DNA from 4 places in the Enterobacter cloacae complex sp. HYC042_NIDB genome. Region 2 is predicted to be linked to each of the others. Evidence: predicted binding sites of a transcription regulator. Region 2 holds the regulator's gene; each other region holds the start of a gene.

Region 1 (2,202 bases), 1.7 Mb from region 2:
CGGCTGGTGTTGCAGGACATTACGCTGGATGTCCCTTCGCGCGGTTTCGTGGCGCTGGTGGGACATACGGGAAGCGGCAAGAGCACGCTCGCCAGCCTGTTGATGGGCTACTACCCGGTCACGCAAGGCGAAATCCGCCTCGACGGACGCCCGCTCGCGTCTCTCAGCCACAACGTGTTGCGTAAAGGCGTCGCGATGGTGCAGCAGGATCCGGTCGTCCTGGCCGATACCTTCTACGCCAACGTGACCCTGGGGCGAGACTACTCTCAGGAGCAGGTATGGGAGGTGCTGGAAAAAGTGCAGTTGGCAGACCTTGCGCGCGGGTTTAGCGACGGGATTAATACCCGGCTGGGCGAGCAGGGAAACAACCTCTCCGTTGGGCAAAAGCAGCTTCTCGCGCTGGCGCGGGTGCTGATTGAAACCCCGCAGGTGCTGATTCTGGATGAAGCGACGGCCAGCATTGACTCCGGCACCGAGCAGGCTATCCAGCAGGCGCTGGCCGCGGTACGCGACCATACGACGCTGGTGGTGATTGCCCATCGCCTTTCCACCATTGTCGATGCCGATACCATTCTGGTGCTGCATCGTGGACAAGCCGTGGAGCGCGGGACGCACCGTGAGCTGCTGGAAGCCAAAGGGCGTTACTGGCAGATGTATCAGCTTCAGCTGGCGGGCGAAGAGCTCGCGGCCAGCGTGCGCGAGGAAGAGTCGCTCAGCGCCTGATGCACCAAAACAAAGCAACGCGCTAACAGTCATTCCTGTTGGTGCAATACTGAAACGCACCGTGCACCGACATGGTGCGTTTTTTTTCGCCGGTTCATTAAGGAAGACGGCATAACGCTCGTCGCACCGCTTTTCTCCCTCCATTTCATTTCTGGCACACCCCTTGCAATACCTTCTGCGTGAGCTGCGGCCATTACCGAATTCTGACTGGAGGGGATCTATGAAGCTGGTTACGGTGGTAATCAAACCATTCAAACTGGAAGACGTGCGTGAAGCATTGTCCTCAATGGGTATTCAGGGACTGACTGTCACCGAAGTGAAAGGCTTTGGTCGTCAGAAGGGTCATGCCGAGCTTTATCGCGGGGCGGAATACAGCGTTAACTTTCTGCCAAAAGTAAAAATTGATGTCGCGATTGCTGACGATCAGCTTGATGAAGTGATTGATGTGATTAGCAAAGCGGCCTACACCGGCAAAATTGGCGACGGCAAAATTTTCGTTGCCGAACTGCAGCGCGTCATTCGCATTCGTACCGGCGAATCTGACGAAGCGGCACTGTAAATAACGCCTGGCACACAGTGATAGGGATCGAGAAAATGAAGATAGCAACACTTAAAACGGGTCTGGGTTCGCTGGCACTGCTGCCGGGCCTGGCGCTGGCTGCTCCTGCCGTGGCAGACAAAGCCGATAACGCCTTTATGATGATCAGCACCGCGCTGGTGCTGTTCATGTCTATCCCGGGCATTGCGCTGTTCTACGGCGGCCTGATCCGCGGCAAAAACGTTCTCTCCATGCTGACGCAGGTTGCCGTGACGTTCGCGCTGGTCTGCGTGCTGTGGGTGGTTTACGGTTACTCGCTGGCCTTCGGAACCGGCAACGCCTTCTTTGGTAACTTCGACTGGGTAATGCTGAAAAATATTGAGCTGACCGCGCTGATGGGCAGCTTCTACCAGTACATCCACGTCGCGTTCCAGGGCTCGTTCGCCTGCATTACCGTCGGGCTGATTGTGGGCGCGCTGGCGGAGCGCATCCGTTTCTCTGCCGTTCTGATCTTCGTGGTGGTCTGGCTGACCCTCTCCTATGTGCCGATTGCGCACATGGTCTGGGGCGGTGGTCTGCTGGCAACGCACGGCGCGCTGGACTTTGCGGGCGGTACCGTTGTACATATCAACGCCGCGGTAGCGGGTCTGGTGGGCGCATACCTGATTGGCAAACGCGTGGGCTTCGGTAAAGAGGCGTTCAAACCGCATAACCTGCCGATGGTGTTTACCGGTACGGCTATCCTCTACTTTGGCTGGTTCGGCTTCAACGCCGGCTCCGCAAGTGCCGCGAACGAAATCGCCGCGCTGGCCTTCGTAAACACCGTTGTGGCGACGGCGGGTGCAATTCTCTCCTGGGTATTCGGCGAGTGGGCGGTACGCGGTAAACCTTCTCTGCTGGGTGCCTGTTCGGGGGCGATTGCCGGTCTGGTTGGTATCACC
Region 2 (2,202 bases):
CAGATCCTCGAAGACGATCATGTTAAGCGCGTCTATCTTGGGGAAGACTTCAGACTCTGATAGGGTAGAGGTAACGTAACGCCGAACCGGAGAAAAATGCTCTGAACATGAAGCAAGGTTTGCAATTAAGGCTCAGCCAACAGCTGGCGATGACGCCGCAGTTACAGCAGGCAATTCGTCTGTTGCAACTGTCCACCTTAGAACTCCAGCAGGAGCTCCAGCAGGCGCTGGACAGCAATCCCCTGCTGGAGCAAGCCGATCTTCATGACGAGGTAGATACCCAGCAGTCACAGGACACAGAAGCGCTCGACACCGCGGATGCACTCGAACAAAAAGAGATGCCGGACGAGCTTCCGCTGGATGCCAGCTGGGATGAAATCTATACCGCCGGGACCCCTTCCGGCACGCGTGCAGACTACCAGGACGACGAGCTACCGGTCTACCAGGGCGAAACCACCCAGTCGCTGCAGGATTACCTGATGTGGCAGGTAGAGCTTACCCCCTTCTCCGATACCGACCGCGCCATTGCCACCTCGATTGTCGACGCCGTTGATGACACCGGTTATTTGACCGTCACGCTGGACGACATTCTGGAAAGCATGGGCGATGAAGAGATTGAGATTGAGGAGATTGAAGCGGTACTGAAACGCATTCAGCGCTTCGATCCGGTCGGGGTGGCCGCGAAGGACCTGCGCGACTGTCTGCTGATTCAGCTTTCTCAGTTCAGTAAAGAGACGCCGTGGCTCGACGAGGCACGCTTAATCATCAGCGATCATCTGGATCTTCTGGCTAACCACGATTTCCGCACCCTGATGCGCGTCACGCGCCTGAAGGAAGAGGTGCTGAAAGAGGCGGTAAATCTGATCCAGTCCCTCGATCCGCGTCCCGGTCAGTCGATCCAGACCAGCGAACCCGAGTACGTTATCCCGGACGTGCTGGTCAGAAAACACAATGACCGCTGGGTCGTTGAACTGAACTCTGACAGCATCCCTCGCCTGCAAATCAACCAGCAGTACGCCTCCATGTGTACCAGCGCGCGCAACGACTCCGACAATCAATACATTCGCAGCAATCTTCAGGAAGCGCGATGGCTGATCAAGAGCCTGGAGAGCCGGAATGATACCCTGCTTCGCGTGAGCCGCTGCATCGTCGAACAGCAGCAGGCCTTCTTTGAGCAGGGCGAAGAGTATATGAAGCCGATGGTGCTGGCGGATATCGCCCAGGCCGTCGAGATGCATGAATCCACTATTTCCCGCGTTACTACGCAGAAGTATCTGCACAGTCCGCGCGGTATTTTTGAGCTTAAGTATTTCTTCTCCAGCCACGTGAACACCGAGGGTGGCGGCGAAGCCTCCTCAACGGCGATTCGCGCCCTGGTGAAGAAGTTGATCGCCGCGGAGAACCCCGCGAAGCCACTAAGTGACAGTAAGTTGACCACCATGCTGTCCGATCAGGGTATTATGGTGGCACGTCGTACTGTTGCGAAGTATCGAGAGTCTTTATCCATTCCGCCGTCTAACCAGCGTAAACAGCTGGTCTGACACAACCGATAAGGAAGACACTATGCAGCTCAATATCACAGGACATAACGTCGAGATTACTGAGGCTTTACGTGACTTCGTGAACGCTAAGTTCGCGAAACTCGAGCAGTATTTCGAAAGGATCAATCAGGTCTACGTTGTGTTAAAAGTGGAGAAAGTGACTCATATCTCGGATGCAACCCTGCATGTTAACGGGGGTGAACTCCATGCCAGTGCGGAAGGGCAAGACATGTACGCGGCTATCGACGGCTTGATTGACAAGCTTGCGCGACAGCTCAATAAACATAAAGATAAACTGAAACAACACTAATTGTCCGGGCAGTTAACGGGTGCAGGACGGCCTGTTGTGAAACACAACGGGCCATTTGTACAGTTAGCGCTTAGGTGAAATTATGATGAACAACGATTCCGCTCTTCAACTGAGCAATGTCCTTAACCAGGAATGTACCCGCAGTGCCGTTCACTGCCAGAGCAAAAAACGTGCGCTGGAGATCATCAGTGAATTGGCTGCAAAACAGCTGGGCCTGCCGCCGCAGGTGGTGTTCGAAGCCATTCTGACCCGTGAAAAGATGGGCAGTACCGGTATCGGCAACGGCATCGCGATCCCGCACGGCAAGCTGGAAGAGGACACCCTGCGTGCCGTCGGTGTGTTTGTGCAACT
Region 3 (2,202 bases), 470 kb from region 2:
GGCCCTGTTCGTCAAAGCTGCACAGGTCGCACTTCACCGCAATAGCGCGGATGCCGGGCACCCAGTCCAGCAGCGTGCTCACGCGTGCCGGAGCCGGTGGCGCAGGCGGCGCTTTCGGGGTATTGGCGTTCGCCGGGATATGCAGCGGGCGGCTGCCGGAGAATTCAATGGCACCGAACGGGCAGGCGATGCCGCACAGCTTGCAGCTCACGCACAGGCTTTCGTTCAGCTGGACCGCGCCATCGACGCGGGTGATGGCATTGACGGGACAGACGCCCGCGCAAGGGGCATCTTCACAGTGGTGGCAGAGCTGCGGGGCAGACTCTTTCTCATTACGCATGACGCGCAGGCGCGGCATGGACTGCAGCCCGTGCAGGCGGTGCGTTTCCGAACACGCCGCCTCACAGGTCCGACAGCCAATACAGACCGTCGAGTCAGCAATTACAAAACGGTTCACCGGGCAATCCTCTGGTGATGGTCATTTTTGACGACGAAAAACTGTCTCATCGACACTTTTCGACATTCGGTTATCAGGCAAGATTTGCGGGGGCCTTTCCCACGACGAGCTGTTTGAGGTCGACCGGCAAGTCGTGCTCAACCGCGGCGTAGAGACCGTTGTAAACCGGCGCGATTTTCTCCAGATAGTGCTCAAGCACCTGCTGGCGATCGCGGTTGCTGACGTAGCCGTCGACCATGCCATCGGCCATCAGCTGCGCCTGCGCAATACGTTGTTTTTCACCCTCTTTATTCTCAACGTAGTACTCGATGGTGTGGCTGTTAAAGCTGTCTGCCAGGGTCACAAAGACCGTGAAATGACCGAACAGGACAAAGCGCATATCCCCCTGCGCTGCACAGCTCATTGCATGATGCAGTCGGGCTTTTGACAGGGTGATCCCCTGAACCAGAGAGTTACAGTAGAGGTGCCACTGATCCTGAAGCTGCTGGTGGCGCTGCGCAATGTAATCCGCTTTTTCGCTAATTTCCCAAATAGTCATAGAAGGTATCCGGTTAATGGAGATAGCGGCTGTTAAGCAGATTCCGTGCCAGTTTTTAATGTGTTGATTTGAATGATTTTTATCAAAAAAGACACTGTCAACGCCGCCGTGTCGACGTGTCATTTCGACAGCGCTGACATCGTCACGCCGTAACGCAAATCAAGCTGGCACCGTTATTGCATTTACTGGCGCAAATCATTGAGGAGGCGTCATGCACGAAATCACCCTCTGCCAGCGGGCTCTGGAACTTATCGAACAGCAGGCAGTGCAAAACCACGCGAAGCGCGTCACCGGCGTCTGGCTGAAGGTCGGGGCGTTTTCCTGCGTCGAGACCAGCGCCCTGAACTTTTGTTTTGAGCTGGTGTGCCGCGGCACGCTGGCGGAAGGCTGCGCGCTGCATATTGAAGAGCAGCAGGCAGAGTGCTGGTGCGAGCAGTGTCAGCAGTACGTCACCCTGCTCTCATCAAAGGTTCAGCGCTGCCCGCAGTGTCAGAGCACGGGTCTTCGCATCGTGGCGGATGACGGTATGCAGATCCAACGCCTCGAAATTGAGAAGGAGTAATGTATGTGTAGCACCTGCGGTTGCGCCGAAGGCAACCTGTATATAGAAGGGGATGAACACCGTCCCCACTCCGCGTTTCGCTCCGCGCCCTTTTCCCCTGCCCCGCGTCCTGCGGCGGCCCTGACCGGCATCACCTTTGCGCCGCAGCGTTCCGACGCGGGCGACCTGCATTACGGCCACGGCGAAGCGGGCACCCACGCGCCGGGCATGAGCCAGCGCCAGATGCTGGAGGTGGAGATCGACGTGCTGGACAAAAATAACCAGCTTGCCGCCCGCAACCGCGCCCGCTTTGCGGCCCGTCAACAGCTGGTGCTCAACCTGGTCTCCAGCCCCGGCTCCGGTAAAACCACGATGCTGACCGAAACGCTCAAGCGCCTGAACGAACGCGTCTCCTGCGCGGTGATCGAAGGCGATCAGCAAACCGTTAACGACGCGGCGCGCATCCGCGAAACCGGGACGCCCGCCATCCAGGTTAACACCGGCAAGGGCTGCCACCTGGATGCGCAGATGATTGCCGACGCCGCCCCTCGCCTGCCGCTGGCGGATAACGGCATCCTGTTTATCGAAAACGTCGGCAACCTGGTATGCCCGGCAAGCTTCGACCTCGGCGAACGGCATAAAGTGGCGGTGCTCTCCGTGACCGAA
Region 4 (2,202 bases), 490 kb from region 2:
ACGCCCTTGGAGCGGAAGACGTTGGTCAGGATTTCGTTTTTATCGCTACGCGCCACGTTGAAGATTTTCACCGCCACGTTCGGGTCAACTTCGTTGATGCCCTGGGCAATCGCGTCCGCCATCATGCGGGTGTTGTTGGACATGGTGTCATAGAAGATGGTGATGCGGTCTTCCTGGTAATCCGCCGCCCATTTCAGGTACAGCTCGACGATCTGGGTTGGGTTTTCACGCCATACCACGCCGTGGGAGGTCGCAATCATATCTACCGGCAGGTTGAAGCCAAGGATCTCGGTGATTTTTGGCGTGACCAGACGGCTGAACGGAGTCAGGATATTGGCGTAGTAGCGCTGACACTGTTCGAACAGCTCGGTCTGATCCACTTCATCATTGAACAGACGTTCGTCGCAGTAGTGCTGGCCGAAGGCGTCGTTGCTGAACAGCACCGCGTCGCCGGTCATGTAGGTCATCATGCTGTCCGGCCAGTGCAGCATCGGGGTTTCGACGAAGATCAGCTGCTTGCCGTTGCCGATATCCAGCGTGTCGCCGGTTTTTACGGTGTGGAAGTTCCACTCCGGATGATGGTGGTGGCCGTTAATTGAATCAATGGCGTTGGTGGTGCAGTAGATTGGGGTATCCGGAATGTGGGACATCAGCTCGGTCAGCGCCCCGGCGTGGTCCTCTTCCGCATGGTTGATGATGATGTAGTCGATGTCATTCAGGTCGATTTCACCGCGCAGGTTCTGCACGAACTCACGGCTGAATTTATGATCGACGGTATCAATCAGGACGTTTTTACCTTCGCGGATGAGATAGCTGTTGTAGCTGCTGCCGCGCAGCGTTTTGTATTCCGTCCCGTGGAAATCGCGCACTTCCCAGTCACGTTGACCCACCCAATGAATGTTATTTTTAACCAGAATAGACATAGCAACCTCAACTTAATACAGCGTTTTTAAATAAGATGGTTTGCTTATATCAAGTTGCGTGCCAACTTTTTAAATTATTAATATTCAATAAGTTGTGATTTAATGCCCCATAATGAGTAGTCATTATGACTATCCTAAAAAGAGTCAATATGACATTATGCATTGTCAAAATGACAGTGAGGCAGGCATGAGTTTTTCCGTAGACGTGCTGGCGAAGATCGCCATAGAACTGCAAACCGGTATCGGCCATCAGGACCGCTTTCAGCGCCTGATCTCCACGCTGCGCCACGTGCTGGATTGCGATGCGTCGGCGCTGCTGCGTTACGAAGGGCGGCAGTTTATTCCGCTGGCTATCGACGGCCTGGCGAAGGACGTACTCGGGCGGCGCTTTACGCTGGAGGGCCACCCGCGTCTGGAAACCATCGCCCGCGCGGGCGACGTGGTGCGTTTCCCGGCAGACAGCGATCTGCCCGATCCGTACGACGGCCTGATTCCGGGGCAGGAGAGCCTGAAGGTGCACGCCTGTATTGGCCTGCCGCTGTTCGCCGGGCAGAATCTGATTGGCGCATTAACCCTCGACGGCATGTCGCCGGATCAGTTCGATACCTTCAGCGACGAAGAGCTGCGCCTGATTGCGGCGCTGGCCGCTGGAGCGCTGAATAATGCGCTGCTGATAGAGCAGCTGGAGAGCCAGAATATTCTTCCCGGCAGCCCGGCGGCGTTTGAGCAGGTGGCGCATACGGAGATGATCGGCCTTTCGCCCGGCATGGCGCAGCTCAAAAAAGAGATTGAGATTGTTGCCGCGTCCGATCTGAACGTGCTGATCTTCGGAGAGACCGGTACCGGTAAGGAGCTGGTGGCGAAGTCCATCCACGAAGCTTCGCCGCGCGCGGTCAACCCGCTGGTGTACCTCAACTGCGCGGCGCTGCCGGAAAGCGTGGCGGAGAGCGAACTTTTCGGTCACGTCAAAGGGGCGTTTACCGGGGCCATCAGCAACCGCAGCGGCAAGTTTGAAATGGCCGATAACGGCACGCTGTTTCTTGATGAGATTGGCGAGCTTTCCCTTTCACTTCAGGCCAAGTTGCTGCGCGTATTGCAGTACGGCGACATCCAGCGCGTGGGGGATGACCGCAGCCTGCGGGTGGACGTGCGGGTCCTTGCTGCGACCAACCGGGATCTGCGCGAAGCGGTGCTGGCCGGGCAGTTCCGCGCCGACCTGTTCCATCGCCTGAGCGTGTTCCCGCTGTCCGTGCCGCCGCTGCGCGAGCGCGGAGACGAC

The links. The regulator sigma-54, encoded in region 2, starts transcription at its own class of promoters, with help from an activator protein. The targets are predictions, from matches to a motif close to GTTGGCACANNTTTCGCTNT.
Region 1: glnK (P-II family nitrogen regulator) is a predicted target of sigma-54. The motif match lies at 874-893, and genes of this name have one in related genera.
Region 3: hypA (hydrogenase maturation nickel metallochaperone HypA) is a predicted target of sigma-54. The motif match lies at 1,159-1,178, and genes of this name have one in related genera.
Region 4: norV (anaerobic nitric oxide reductase flavorubredoxin) is a predicted target of sigma-54. The motif match lies at 970-989, and genes of this name have one in related genera.

What each region holds. Positions count from the first base shown of each region.
Region 1 is NZ_CP109650.1:1,299,740-1,301,941, forward strand. Features, by position in the region: gene OKF39_RS06135 (SmdB family multidrug efflux ABC transporter permease/ATP-binding protein) at 1-723, shown strand, start outside; gene glnK (P-II family nitrogen regulator) at 944-1,282, shown strand; gene amtB (ammonium transporter AmtB) at 1,318-2,202, shown strand, end outside.
Region 2 is NZ_CP109650.1:4,373,932-4,376,133, forward strand. Features, by position in the region: gene lptB (LPS export ABC transporter ATP-binding protein) at 1-60, shown strand, start outside; gene rpoN (RNA polymerase factor sigma-54) at 108-1,541, shown strand; gene hpf (ribosome hibernation promoting factor) at 1,564-1,851, shown strand; gene ptsN (PTS IIA-like nitrogen regulatory protein PtsN) at 1,934-2,202, shown strand, end outside.
Region 3 is NZ_CP109650.1:3,905,161-3,907,362, forward strand. Features, by position in the region: gene OKF39_RS18665 (4Fe-4S dicluster domain-containing protein) at 1-457, opposite strand, end outside; gene hycA (formate hydrogenlyase regulator HycA) at 531-995, opposite strand; gene hypA (hydrogenase maturation nickel metallochaperone HypA) at 1,207-1,557, shown strand; gene hypB (hydrogenase nickel incorporation protein HypB) at 1,561-2,202, shown strand, end outside.
Region 4 is NZ_CP109650.1:3,886,305-3,888,506, reverse strand. Features, by position in the region: gene norV (anaerobic nitric oxide reductase flavorubredoxin) at 1-923, opposite strand, end outside; gene norR (nitric oxide reductase transcriptional regulator NorR) at 1,111-2,202, shown strand, end outside.